2 regions of the Halomonas sp. SIMBA_159 genome follow, and region 1 is predicted to be linked to the other one. Evidence: predicted binding sites of a transcription regulator. Region 1 holds the regulator's gene; the other holds the start of a gene.
What was found. Region 1 encodes sigma-54, which starts transcription at its own class of promoters, with help from an activator protein. Its sites were predicted from a motif close to TGGCACNNNNNTTGCTNT; they were not measured.
Positions count from the first base shown of each region.

Region 2: the regulator sigma-54 is predicted to act here: its motif matches at 2,989-3,006, upstream of R0J87_RS05455 (CmpA/NrtA family ABC transporter substrate-binding protein).

Region 1 covers NZ_JAWJBT010000016.1:84,884-92,014, reverse strand. Annotated here, with positions in the region: gene ptsN (PTS IIA-like nitrogen regulatory protein PtsN) at 44-511, opposite strand; gene hpf (ribosome hibernation-promoting factor, HPF/YfiA family) at 516-824, opposite strand; gene R0J87_RS12015 (RNA polymerase factor sigma-54) at 922-2,337, opposite strand; gene lptB (LPS export ABC transporter ATP-binding protein) at 2,443-3,168, opposite strand; gene lptA (lipopolysaccharide transport periplasmic protein LptA) at 3,213-3,707, opposite strand; gene lptC (LPS export ABC transporter periplasmic protein LptC) at 3,732-4,304, opposite strand; gene R0J87_RS11995 (KdsC family phosphatase) at 4,304-4,846, opposite strand; gene R0J87_RS11990 (KpsF/GutQ family sugar-phosphate isomerase) at 4,891-5,877, opposite strand; gene R0J87_RS11985 (ATP-binding cassette domain-containing protein) at 6,159-6,980, shown strand; gene mlaE (lipid asymmetry maintenance ABC transporter permease subunit MlaE) at 6,981-7,131, shown strand, end outside.
Region 2 covers NZ_JAWJBT010000006.1:62,259-69,389, forward strand. Annotated here, with positions in the region: gene R0J87_RS05445 (ABC transporter ATP-binding protein) at 1-611, opposite strand, end outside; gene ntrB (nitrate ABC transporter permease) at 622-1,479, opposite strand; gene R0J87_RS05455 (CmpA/NrtA family ABC transporter substrate-binding protein) at 1,482-2,906, opposite strand; gene R0J87_RS05460 (sigma-54 interaction domain-containing protein) at 3,199-5,157, shown strand; gene R0J87_RS05465 (TolC family outer membrane protein) at 5,307-6,782, shown strand; gene R0J87_RS05470 (efflux RND transporter periplasmic adaptor subunit) at 6,848-7,131, shown strand, end outside.

The DNA.
Region 1 (7,131 bases):
GTGGAAATAAGGTGTGGCTGCGCTGTATGAACCTGTTAAAACCTCAAGTGGCTTGCTCTCGGATTTTGGCGGTCATGAGTGCCAAAAGCTCTCTTTGGCTGGCGGCCTTGCGTAACTGCTGACGGGTATTGGCATCGTTCATAATGGTGGCCACTTGGCCCAGTAGAGCTAGATGAGTGTCATCTGCCTCTTCCGGTACCAGTAGAACGAAGACCAGATCCACCGGATCGCCATCAATGGCATCAAAATCGACCGGCTCGGCGAGCTTTAGAAAACCAGCGATAGGGGCATTGCAGTGTGGGCTGCGTGCGTGGGGGATAGCAACTCCGTTGCCTATCCCCGTACTGCCTAGGCGCTCGCGGCCAATCAGGCGACTGAACACTTCTTGGCTATCGAGGCTGGGTGTGTTTTGGGCGATAAAGGTGCTGAAGAACTCCAGCACCCGTTTTTTGCTGCCCCCGGGCACATCGTAAAGCACGCGCTCCGGGGGGAGGATGGTTTCCAACGTCATTGAGTTAACGCACGCCTGCGCCCTGGGCGCGAGCTTGTGCTTTTTCCTTATGTTTAACGAGTTGACGATCAATTTTGTCCGCTAGCGCATCAATGGCGGCATACATATCGTTATCAAGCGCTTCGGCGTGAAGGTCTGCCCCTGCGGCATGCAGCGTACAGGCTGCTTGCTGGCGCTCCTTCTCAACAGATAAGGTCACTTGCACCGTGGTGATGTTGTCATAGTGGCGTTCAACGCGTTCCAGCTTTTCGTTAACGTAGTCACGCAAGGCGTCAGTCAGTTCAACGTGATGACCAGTGATGTTTACTTGCATTGACGTGCTCCTTATCCATCGGGCTGTACTTCGATTGTAACCCTTTTTACGCTATTGCAAAGCCCCTGCGACGAGTTTGTATCAGCGTACCGTTTAACTAGCGTAAACGGCGGCGCTCACTCGACGAGGGAATGCCCATCGACTCGCGATATTTAGCCACGGTACGTCGCGCTACGCTAATGCCACCCTCTTCTAGCAAGGTGACCAAGCGGCTGTCGGAGAGCGGCTTGCCTGACGGCTCTTCCTGAATTAGCTTTTTGATGCGCGCACGAATGGCAGTGCTGGAGTGGCTGTCACCGCCATCTTGGCCGCTCACTTGGCTCGAAAAGAAGTACTTGAGTTCAAACACGCCCCGCGGCGTATGAATGAATTTCTGGGTAGTCACGCGGGAAATCGTCGACTCATGCATCTCAACGGCTTCGGCGATATCCGCCAGAATTAGCGGTTTCATAGCCTCTTCGCCATGCTCTAAAAAGCCAATTTGGCGCGCAATAATCTCGCGTCCAACGCGTAACAGCGTGTCGTTACGGCTGGAGAGACTTTTAATTAGCCAGCGTGCTTCTTGCAGGTGCTCTTTGAGGAACTGGTTGTCTTGGCTTTTATCGGCCCGTTTGATCAAGCTGGCGTAGTCGGGCTGTATGCGCAGGCGCGGCAGTGCTTCTGGATTGAGTTCTAAATGCCAACCTTCATGATCATGACGTACCACTAGATCAGGGGTGATGTAGCTGTCATCAGTGATGCCGTAGGCGCTGCCGGGGCGGGGGTCAAGGCTGCGAATTAAACGGATGACATCGTCAAGCTGTTCGTCATCCAGGCTCAGGCGGCGCTTGAGTAACCGCATATCGTCTTTACCCAGCGCTTCCAAAAACTGACGAACCAGCCGCTTGGCAGGCATCAGTAGAGGCGTATCTTCGGGTAGTGCGGCAAGCTGCAGCATTAGGCATTCGCGGAGGTCTCGGGCAAACACGCCGGTAGGTTCAAACTGCTGCAAGCGCAGTAGGGTGTTTTCCATTTCCCGCGGGCTTAAGCTGTCGTGGCCTTGGGCTTTTAGCCCTTCACGAATGTCGTTGAGCGGTTGAGTGAGATAGCCATTGGCATCTAGCGCATCAATCAGGCTTTCCGCGATTGAATATTCCCGTGGGCTGAAGTCGGTCATGGCCAGTTGCCATAGCAGGTGGCCGTGAAGGCTTTGCCCGGCGGCTTGGCGCTCAAAGTCAGGCCCCTCGCTGCTGCCTCCCAGGCTGCCCGTATCTTGGTAGGTATCCGACCAGTCGCTGTCCACAGAGAGTTCGTTGGGAATGCTTTCCGACCACTCGGCCTCTTGTGGCTCGCTGACCGCCTGCTCGCCAAACTCATCCTCTTGTTCGAGCATGGGATTGGCATCTAGCGCCTGCTGAATTTCTTGACGGAGGTCCAGCGTGGAGAGCTGTAGCAGAGCAATAGCCTGCTGCAGCTGAGGTGTCATGGTCAGCTGTGTACCGATGCGCAATTGGAGAGAAGCTTTCATGACCATCTGAGAACCACTCGTTAATCAGAAAGCTCCACCCTAGAGCGAGTTGTGGCTCGGTGCAAGTGCAATAAGCATGCCACTAAAAGAAAAGTTTGTGTAGGTCACGGTTTAAAGGCGGAAATCTGCCCCTAGGTAAACGTCTCGAACCTTCTGGTTATTGAGGATTTCCTGGGAGTTTCCACTGGCAATGATGTGTCCGTCGCCAACAATGTAAGCGATATCACAAATATCCAGCGTTTCACGCACGTTGTGGTCGGTGATCAATACACCGATATGTCGCTTCTTGAGTGCGCGAATGATGGTTTTAATTTCACCTACGGAAATAGGGTCAACCCCTGCAAAGGGCTCGTCCAGCAGAATAAAGGCAGGTTCTGTGGCTAAAGAGCGGGCAATTTCCACCCGGCGGCGTTCGCCACCCGACAGGCTCATGCCCAGGTTGTCGCGAATGTGGGTAATATGAAAATCTTCGAGCAGTGATTCAAGGCGTGCTTCCCTGGCGCTGCGGTCTAGCTCTTTGCGCGTCTCTAAAATGGCCATGATGTTATCGGCGACTGAGAGCTTGCGAAAAATAGAAGCTTCCTGGGGTAGGTAGCCAATTCCTGCTATTGCGCGCTCATGCATAGGCGCATGAGTAAGGTCCAGGTCGTCAATGCCGACGCTGCCCGCATCGGATTTGACGAGCCCTACAATCATGTAGAACGACGTGGTTTTGCCCGCTCCGTTAGGGCCCAGCAGCCCCACGACGCTGCCCTGAGTGATTTCCAGATTAATATCTTTCACGACCCGGCGGCGTTTGTAGCTCTTCGCCAAATGGTGGGCGTAGAGCGTTTTCACGGGTGCGAAATCTGTAGAGGTTGATGCTGCCACGTGGCCGCTCCCTATTGTTCGGGCTGAAGAGTCATGCGAATACGCTGGTTGTCGCTACCGCTCACCTCGGAGCGTGCTTGTACCACTTCCTGATCAATGAAGTACTCCAAGCGACCCCCTTGGAAACGATCACCCTGTTGGGTCAGCTCTGCCTGATCAATAAGCTCTACCCGGCGCTCAGCGACGTGATAAATGATTCGCCGAGCCCAGCCTTCCATCGGGGTGTCCTGGTCTTCTAGCTGGTTGCGCAAATAGGCGCGTTCGCCGGTGGCGATGGCTTGAGAGAGCTCGCCTGCATCATTGCGCTGGATCTCTACGCGCTCGCCACGCAGGTGCATTTCGCCCTGGCGGATATCGACGTTGCCGGAGTAGACCGCCGTGCCTGCCCGCTGGTCAAGGTCCAGCCGATCAGCTTCTACCTGAATAGGGGCTTGGCCTTGAGCCAGCGCAGCCGTGGTCAGCGGTAACGTTAAAGCAAAGAGTGCAGTGCGGATTGAGGCATTCATCGCGACTCCTAGGGGCATGAGTGGCTAAGGGGAACGAGTGGCAGGCGGATGAACGCCGCGCACATTGTTGGTCAAGCGGACTTGGCTGTCATCTAGCCACACATCCATTCGTGATGCTTCCATGCGCTGAGGCGGCTGCTGTAATAGCACGGGCGTATCACTCCAGGCATGGCGTGTAACGCCATCATAGTTTAATTGCTCGGTATCAAGCTGCCAGCCCTCTTCCGGTGCGAGCAGGCGTGCAGAGCCATTCAGCGTTAGCGCCTGTGTCTCTGTGTTTAAGGTCCCGGTATTCGAGGTGGCTAGCCACTCACGCTGTTCACTATCAAACAGCGTGGCGCGGGGAGACATCACGTCGGTCATGGCTGTTTGCGGGGTGTGCACCAGCCGTGGAGTGACCAAGGACTGTTGAATAGCACCTGATTCGCCAAATAGGGTAATTTCGGCGTTCTCTAATACGTGCCCAGGTTCTTGAGCACGCGCCTCCTGGTCAATCTCGCTCTCCTGGGGGCCACGGGGATCTAGCCAGACCAGGACGCCGCCTAAGGCGACGACCATCACCGTGATCCAAACCCGTTTTTTTACCCTAAAACCCATTATGAGTTCCCGTGTAGGTACGTATCGAGCACGGCATCCCAGTGCCCTTGAGAGGTTAACAGCGTATCGCAAATCTCGCGCACCGCGCCGTGGCCGCCAAGGCGTTCGGTGATCCAGTCGGCGTGGGTATGCATGTAATCTGGGGCGTTAGGCACCGTAATGCCGACTCCTGAGCGCTTGATAGGCGCAAGGTCGGGCAGGTCATCACCGCAATAAGCGACCTGCTCTAAGGTGATATCAAGACGCTGGCAGAGCGCACGAAGCGTGGTCAGCTTGTCCTCACAGCCTTGATGTACATGGCTAATGCCCAAGGCAGCAGCGCGTTGGCTGACCATGGGGGAGTCACGGCCGGTAATCAGCGCCACATGGATGCCGACACGCTTAAGCAGCTTGAGGCCATGCCCATCCTGGGTGTGAAACGCCTTAATTTCGATACCGTCGGCCTGAAAGTAGAGGCGGCCATCGGTCAGTACGCCATCCACATCCAGAGCAAGCAGTTTTACGCGGCGAAGCCGGTCGAGTAGTGCATCAGGTAGGGCCATATAGCCTCCTTAACATCCATGGCAAAAAAAGCGTTATTACGCCGTTAAATCACGCCGCTGGCGAGCAGGTCGTGCATATGCAGCGCGCCGATCGGGCGCTGCTGTTCATCCACCACTGCAAGCGCGGTAATCCGGCTGTCTTCCATAATGCGAACAGCTTCGGCGGCCAGCACGTCAGGGCCAATGCGTTTGCCTGGGCGTGTCATAACATCGTCAACGCACACATCGCGCAGGTCGTGGAATTGGTCGAGCGTGCGGCGCAGATCACCATCGGTATAAACGCCCGCAAGGCGGCCTTCGCTATCCACCACACAGGTGAAACCAAGACCTTGGCGGGTGATTTCTAGCAGCGCATCACGTAGTGGGCTGCCTAACGCAACCTTTGGCAGCCGTGCACCGTCGTGCATGAGGTCTCGTACCCGCAGTAGTAGACGCTTACCCAGGCTGCCGCCGGGGTGAGACAGAGCAAAGTCTTCAGCTGTAAAGCCCCGTGCTTCAAGTAGCGCGACAGCCAGTGCGTCGCCTAAGGCGAGCGCCGCTGTTGTAGAGCTGGTGGGTGCTAAATCAAGGGGGCACGCTTCACGCTCTACGCCACTGTCTAAGTGGGCGTCAGCATGGCGAGCCAGGGTCGAGCCAGGCCGTCCTGTCATGCTCACCAGCGGTGTGCCAAGCCGCTTGAGCAACGGCAGCAGGGCGGTGACTTCGGCTGTTTCTCCGGAGTTGGAGAGAGCCAGCACCACATCGGCGCGGGTAATCATGCCTAGGTCACCGTGGCTGGCTTCACCAGGGTGAACGAAAAAGGCGGGCGTGCCAGTGCTTGCTAAGGTCGCGGCAAGTTTTCCGGCAATATGCCCTGATTTCCCCATGCCCGTGACAACCACGCGGCCTTGGCAGGCAAGAATCAGCTGGCAGGCGTGGTCAAAGCCTTCGTCAAGCTTGGCTTGCAGGCCTCCAATCGCCGCTTGCTCGATTTGCAAGGTGCGCAGCGCACTTTCACGCAGTTGGCTGGGTGTAGAGAGTGGCTGGCGCATGACGTGTCTCGTTTTCATGATGTGGTTAGGTGACAGATAAGAATAACATCTTGGCGCGGTATTTAGCTAAAGCGTGCCTTTAGGCGGCCGTATTAGCCCGTGGGATTGACGAGCGCCGTCAGGCATTCCTTGTACAGCAGTGATTTGCGCGACTGTTACTGAGAGTAGCGTTAAGATACGATGTTCGATAATATTTCGAAAACACTGTTTTTTAAACTGCCCCGCGGCTTGTCGGTTTATACTGACGCGTTCTGGCATCAACGATGAAGGTCAATCAGCATATGACGGATGTTCCCTTCATACAGGTTGAAGACGTCTACTTTTCTCGTGGTGAAAGCGAGATTTTTCGCGGCGTGAGCATGACCATTCCGCGCGGTAAAGTGACTGCGATCATGGGGCCCAGCGGTACGGGCAAAACAACGCTGCTCAAGCTTATCGGTGGCCAGCTCACCCCCGATCGCGGGCGTATTCTCATTGATGGGCAGGATGTGCATCGCCTGTCGCGTAAAGCATTGTTTACGCTGCGTAAGCGCATGGGCATGCTGTTTCAGAGCGGCGCCTTGTTTTCGGATCTGGATGTGTTTGAGAACGTTGCTTTCCCGCTGCGCGTGCATACGGATCTGCCCGACACCATGATTCGTGATTTGGTGCTGCTAAAGCTTCAGGCGGTAGGGTTGAGAGGCGCACGGCATCTAACGCCGGCGGAGCTTTCCGGTGGTATGGCGCGCCGCGTAGCGCTGGCTCGCGCTGTGGCGCTTGATCCAGAGCTTATTCTCTATGATGAGCCGTTTGTAGGGCAGGACCCTATTTCGATGGGCGTGCTGGTTCAACTGATCAAACGCCTCAACCAAGCGCTATCGCTCACCTCGGTTGTCGTTTCTCACGATATCAAAGAGACGTTGAGCATCGCTGATTATCTTTACTTAATCGCAGATGGTCAGGTTGTGGCGCACGGTACTCCAAGCACGTTAGAAGTGAACCAAGACCCGCGCGTTAGCCAATTTATGCACGGCGAGCCAGACGGGCCGGTGCCGTTCCATTATCCGGCAGAGACGCTCTACCGGGATATTCTCGGTTACGATTTAGCAACGAAGGCAGGGTAGATGCAGTCTAAATTTTCACACTACGCGGCGCGAGTAACACGCCTGGGTAGTAAGGGATGCGATGTGGTGGAAGCCCTAGGGCGTGCCACCGTGTTTCTTGCTCAGTCAGCAGTGGGTGTGCCCTCGCGAGAGGGGTGGTCGTTATGGCTGC
Region 2 (7,131 bases), on a different contig from region 1:
TCGTCCACATCGTGAGTGATCATGAACACGGTTTGCTGATCCTGGCTCCAGATTTTGATCAGCTCGTCTTGAATGACGCCCCGGGTCAGCGCATCCAGCGCGCCGAACGGCTCATCCAACAGCAGCAGTTTGGGCTTGGTGGCAAACGCCCGGGCGATGCTCACCCGCTGGCGCATACCGCCAGAGAGCTGAGAGGGCTTGCGGTCTACCACCTCTTTCAAGCCGACCATTTCCAGGTATTTCATGCTGTGGTCGGTGACTTCCCGGTCGCTCCACGCTTTCCAGCGGGCGCGTACGCCAAAGCGAACGTTTTCAAGCGCGGTGAGCCAGGGCAGCAGGCTGTAGTTTTGAAACACCACGCCACGCTCAAGGCCAGGGCCACTGATCTCTTTGTTCTCCATCACCATGGAGCCTTCAGAGAACTGATCCAGCCCGGCGAGTGCGTTCATAATGGTGGATTTACCGCAGCCAGAGTGGCCGATGATGCACACAAACTCGCCCTTCTTGAGCTGAAAACTAATGTTCTCAAACACCGTTAGCGGTTCTGCCTCTTTACTGGCACCGGGGAAGCGCTTGGCAGCTTTCTGTACCTCTACAAAAGCATGACTCATGGTCGGCTCCTTATTCGGCGTAAGTGACAAAGCGGGCAATATAGGCAAGCGACATATCCAGCAGCATGCCCACCACGCCGATCATCAGGATGGAGAAGATCACGCTGGTCAGGTCGAGGTTGTTCCACTCATTCCAGACGTAGTAGCCAATGCCGGTGCCGCCCACCAGCATCTCGGCAGCCACGATGACCAGCCAGGCAATGCCGATGGAGATCCGCATGCCGGTCAGAATGGTGGGTGCGGCCGCAGGTAGAATCACTTTGAAGGCCGTTTGCAGCGACGACAGCTCGTGGGTGCGGGCCACGTTCACCCAGTCGTTGCGCACGCCCGCCACGCCAAAGGCAGTGTTAAGCAGCATTGGCCAAATAGAGCAGATAAAGATCACGAAGATGGCGGAGGCTTCAGAGTCGCGAATGATGAACAGCGCCAGCGGCATCCAGGCCAGCGGCGAGATAGGCCGCAGCACTTGAATAAACGGGTTGAGCGCTTTGTACGCCAGGGGCGACATGCCAATTAAAAAGCCAATCGGAATCGCCACCAGCGCGGCCAGCAGGTAGCCGCTGAGCACGCGGTAGAGCGAGTAGCCCAACTGAATGCCAATGCCTTTGTCGTTGGGGCCTGCATCGTAAAAGGGGTTAGAAAGCTCCTGCCACGCTTTCACGGCGATTTCCGAGGGCGGCGGTACTTTGGCGCTCTCATCGGCCCCGGCCAGCAGCTGTTCGTACTCGCTTAGCGCCTCGCCGCCGCCCATCAAGGGCGATTGGTTCAACCCTTCCCAGACGCCCAGGCCAACCACGAGCAACATAATGGCGAGAATCGTGGCGCGGGCGTTCAGGCTTAATTTCCATTCGGTGGTGGTGCGGTCCATGGTTAGCCCCTCCGAATGGCGAAGCTTTCGACATACGCTTCAGGCTGGGTGTAATCAAAGGTTTTACCCATGATTTGGTAGTTGCGGGCGGTCTCTTCGGGCGCTTCGTACCCCAGCTCGCGCATCACGGTCTGGGCATCGGTGGCCAGGTACACATCCCGGGCAATCTGCTGATAATCCACGTCGCCTTCGATATAGCCCCAGCGCTTCATTTGCGTCAGGATCCACACCGCCATGGAGTGCCAGGGGAAGGGGTCGAAATCGATGCGGTCCGGCACGTTCTGCACGCCGCCTAAACCGTCGGCAAAGCGCCCGGTGAGTACCTGTTCAATCACCGTGACCGGCTGGTTCAGGTAGTTCGTCGGGGCAATGGCTTCGGCAATTTCTGAGCGGTTAGCGGGGTCTGAAGAGTACTGGGTAGCATCGATAATCGCCCGCAGCAGTGCGCCGTAGGTGTTCGGGTTTTCGCGGGCAAAGCGGGCGCTGGTGGCAAAGGCGCAGCAGGGGTGGCCGTCCCAAATCTCTTTGGTCAGCAGGTGAATAAAGCCGATGCGTTCAAACACCGCGCGCTGGTTGAAGGGGTCGGGGGATAAGAAGCCGTCGATGTTGCCTGCCCGCAGGTTGGCGACCATTTCGGGCGGCGGAATTACGCGAATTTGAATATCTTGATCCGGGTCTAAGCCGTGCTCGGCCACGTAGTAGCGCAGTAGGAAGTTGTGCATGGAGTACTCGAACGGTACGCCAAAAGTGAAGCCTTTCCACTGCTGCGGATCGCGCTTATCCAGGTGGTCGTTATGTAGCACAATCGCCTGGCCGTTGATGTTTTCTACGGCGGGCATAATGAACGGCTCTGGGGTAGAGCCTGCACCGAGGGTCATCGCCAGCGGCATGGGCGTTAGCATGTGCGCCGCGTCGTATTCGCGGTTGAGGGACTTGTCCCGCGCTACCGCCCAGCCAGCGGTTTTAATCACCGAGACATCCAGGCCGTAGCGCTCATAAAAGCCCATGGGGTGGGCCATGATGATGGGCGTGGCACAGGTGATCGGAACAAAGCCGACATTAAGCTGGGTTTTCTCAAGCGGCCCTAACCTCTCTTTTACTGCGGCTTTAATCGAATCCAGGGGGAACAGGCTCGCCAGAGCGGCGGCGGCGGTGCCGCCACCTACCAGCTTCATAAACTGGCGGCGGTGCATGTCGCTATGGCCAAACATGCCGCGCACCAGCGCGCTTTCGACCATGCGATCCATCACATCATCGGCACTGCTCGGCGTGGCTGCCGCTGTTTTCGAGGTTGGCTGAGTAGAGGATGTAATAATACTGGGTTGGGAAGAGTGGCACTGATGACAATCGCACTGCCGTCCGTGAATCAGTGATTGGCGATGATCAAACGGGTTGCCAAGACTGCTGTGGTCGTTGTTCTCTTTCATGGACGTTCACCTCACAGGAGCAAAAGGGCTTTAAGCTGCGCCGTCTTGGTGCGGAACGTGTCCCTGCGGCGCTACTTAGTAGATAGCGACTTACGTGCCATAACGTCTTATTTTGAATTTAATTATTTAAAATCAGTAGTTTACTATTTTGTATGGCGGAATTTTTCGAGTGGCAAAAACTCACGATATTTCGTTGATAACGATATTTCGTTGTTTAAATAACGAAAGTTCGTGATTGGCCCGTTGTTTGTATGGAGTAAGCGACATCCTGCTGGCAAATGAGGAGCCTGCGATGCACGCTGCCACCCTGAAAGATGACGCTCACCCGCCCTTAACGCTGATGGCTCACCACACGCCGTTGGCCATGGTGATTATTGACCCTCTGAGCGACCGCTTAATTGATGCCAATACCGCAGCGCGCCAACTGCTGTTGATTCATCATGAGCAGCCGCTCGCCACTCCCTTTAGCCACCGTCTAAGCGCTTCATTGCCGCTATGGGTCAGCTTTACCGATGAAGTGCTGACTACCGGCCAAGGATGGTCGGATGATTTGGTGCTGTTGGATAGCGTCCGCCAGCCTCGCCGTGTTGAGGTCTATGGGCAGCGCTTACACGACTCCTCACAGCTATTGCTGACGGTGATTGATCGCAATAAAGCCGAGCAGCGCCGCGCCAAGGCGGAGCTCAGCCGCCAGCACCGCCAGGGAGAGGTGGGCTGGCAGCGGGTCGAGCAGGTGTTCGAGCGTATCGAAAAGCAGAACCAGCTGATTCTCAGCGCCGCCGGGGAGGGCATTTATGGCCTGGATGCGGAGGGGAAAACCACCTTTGTAAACCCAGCCGCCGAACGTATTCTCGGCTGGAGCACAGAGGATATGGTGGGCCACGATGCGCACCTAATGTTCCACCACACCCACGCCGATGGCAGCCATTTCCCGGTACAGCAGTGCCCTATTCATGCCTCGTTTAGCGATGGCCAGGTGCACCATGTGGATGACGAGGTGTTCTGGCATAAAAATGGTGAAGCCATTCCCGTGGAGTACACCAGCACGCCGATTTTTGAAATGGGCCGCCTAGTGGGGGCCGTTGTGCTGTTTCGCGATATCCGCGAGCGCAAGCACGCCGAGCAGCAGCTGCGCGATGCGCTGGAAGAGGTGGAGTCGCTTAAGCGTCGGTTGGAGCTGGAGAACCAGTACTTGCAGGAGGAGATTAAAGCCGAGGTGAATCACCGCAATATCGTCGGCAACAGCCCGGCGGTCGCCAAACTGATCCAGCAGATTGCCATGGTCGCGCCGACCAGCGCTAACGTGCTGATTAGCGGCGAATCGGGCACTGGCAAGGAGCTGATTGCCCGGGCGATTCATGCGGGCAGTACCCGCAGCGACCGGCCATTGATCCGCGTGAACTGCGCCGCCATCCCCCGCGACCTATTTGAGAGTGAGTTTTTTGGCCATGTAAAAGGCGCCTTTACCGGTGCGGTACAAGACCGGCCAGGGCGCTTTGAGTTGGCCCACGGCGGCACGCTGTTTCTGGATGAAGTGGGGGAGATCCCGCTGGAGCTACAAAGCAAGCTGCTGCGCGTATTGCAGGATCAGCAGTTCGAACGGGTGGGGGATAACCGCACCCGCGAAGTGGATGTGCGGGTGATTGCGGCGACCAACCGCGAGCTAAAAGAGATGATTGATACGGGTGGGTTTCGTGAGGATCTCTATTTTCGCTTGAACGTTTTCCCCATCGATTCGGTGCCGCTGCGCAAGCGAATTGAAGATGTCCCGCTGCTAGCACGCCACTTTTTGCATCGTGCTTGCCTAAAATTCAATAAGCCGGGGGTGCGCATTCCACCGGCACAGTTAGAGGTGCTGACCCGCTACCCGTGGCCGGGCAATATTCGTGAGCTGGAGAACGTAATTGAGCGCCAAGTGATTGTGACCCAGGATCAACGACTCTCCTTTGATGATCTTTTATTGATAGAGCCAGCCCATCGTTATACGCCCTTAAATATAGAGGCGCAGGATTCTCCTGTGACGCCTGATTTCCCAATGACCGAGCAGGCGTTCTGCCAGCATCAGCGCGACAATGTTTTAAAGGCATTAGAGGCCGCGAATGGCAAGGTCTCGGGGGTGGGTGGCGCCGCTGAGCTGTTGGGCATTAAGCCCACCACGCTGGCATCTCGACTGCATAAGTGGGGTATCGACCCTCGGCAATGGCGCAAGCGTCGTCACAAAAGTGACTCAGCCAACGGTGCGTTGGACTAAGGTAAGGAATGATTGGCTTGACAAGCGAGTTGTACACACAAATTTGCCAAGTTCAAGTCTAGCATACATACATGAATGTAACTATAATGCCACTCTTTCAGAATGGCGCTCTGCCGCGCCGTCTTACGTTGACACCTAGAGGCAATCCCATGCGACTAGCACACTGGGCAGTCAATGCCCCCCTTCGCCCGCTGTTGTTAGCAGTGCTCACGTCTTCGTTCATTCTGCCTGCCCAAGCGGCCGACTTGGTGACCATTACCCGTGATGCGCTGAATAACAACGCTGCCCTGGCCTCTGCACGGTCTGAGTTTTCCAGCGTCGAGGCGGCACGAGACGTTGCACGCGGCGGGCTTTTGCCCCAGGTAAACGCCTCTGGCAGCGCCGTCCACAACGAGCAGTTTGAGAGCCAGGGCTCTGCCCGTGCTACCGGCACAGGAACGGGGGCAGGTGCCAGTGCTGGCGCGGGTGTTAACGATGATAGCTACAACACGGTGTCGCTGACGTTGGAGGCCACACAGGCGCTATTTAATGCCGTGACGCGCCAGGAAGTGAGCCAAGCAGAGCGCCAGATTGATCAGCAGGTTTACTTGCTGGCCGCCACCGAGCAGCAGCTGCTGATTGATGTGGCCAGTGCCTACTTCGATATTCTACGTGCCCACGAAGTGCTGGAAGCGCGGTTAGCGCAAGAGCGCGCGATTGGCCGCCAGCTTGAGCAGGCCCGTGAGCAGTTTGAAGTGGGTCTGATTGCCATTACAGAAGTGGAAGAAGCACGGGCGAGCTTCGACCAATCCCGCGCAGACCGCATTGCTGCAGAGAGCAACCTGCAAGTGGCGTTTGAAGTGCTGGAGCAGCTCACCGGCCAGCGGTACGCCAGCATTGAGGCTCTCGGTGACAGCATGCCGATTGCGCTACCTACGCCGACCGATCGTAACTATTGGGTAGAGCAATCCCTGGAGCGTAACCCGCAGGTGCTCGCTCAACAGGCAGGTATTGAAGTGTCCCGCGTAGGTGTGGAGCTTGCCCGTGCGGGTCGCCTGCCTACGGTGCAAGCGTTTGCCAACTATCAATATGCCGATAGCGACAGCGACGTAGTCAGTGGTTACGACACTTCTGCCCAGGTGGGCGTGTCAGCGAACGTGCCTATTTATACCGGCGGTAGCACTAGCGCCAGCATTCGCCAGGGCACCTTCCAACTGGAAAGCAGCCAATATGACTTTGAGTCTCAGCGCCGCACCACCATCCAGCAGGTTCGCTCGCTGTATACCCAGGTTAGCAACAACGTTGAAACGGTCGAAGCGCGCCAGCAGGCTATCGTTTCCAACCGTAGCGCCCTGGAAGCGACCCGCGCCGGTTATGAAGTGGGAACCCGTAATATCGTGGACGTGCTGAACGCCGAGCAAAACCTCTACAACGCCATCGCTAACTACGCTGAGGCGCGTTACGACTATGTCGTTAACTTGCTGTCGCTGCGCCAGCAATCGGGACTGCTCGATGTGGAAGCTATCGAAGAAGTGAACGCATGGCTCACCGGTGATGATGTCAACTTCACCCTGCCGGAAAGCAACGAACCCGACACCTATCAGCGCGCTATGGATATTGGCGCACCGCCGACGCCTGGCGCTTAACTATCGCTGCGCGTGCCACTGTGGCTACCGGTTAATGTTTAGAAAAATGAATGGGAAATCGACGCATGAAAAGAGTGATTCACTCAGGTAGAGCGAGTTTAGTGACGCTGATAGCCGCGTTGGCGCTCACGGCATGTGGTCAGGAGCAGCCACAAGAGGAGCAGGGCCAGCAGCAGGAAGCGCCGCCCCACCCGGTGGAAGTCACTGAGATAGCGCGTCAAGACATACCGCTGGATAAATCGTACCCCTCGCTGCTGCGTAGCGACAGCGAAGTGACGCTGGTGGCGCGAGTGAGCGGTTTTCTGGAGGAGCGGCATTTCGAGCCAGGCCAAATGGTGGAGCAGGGCGA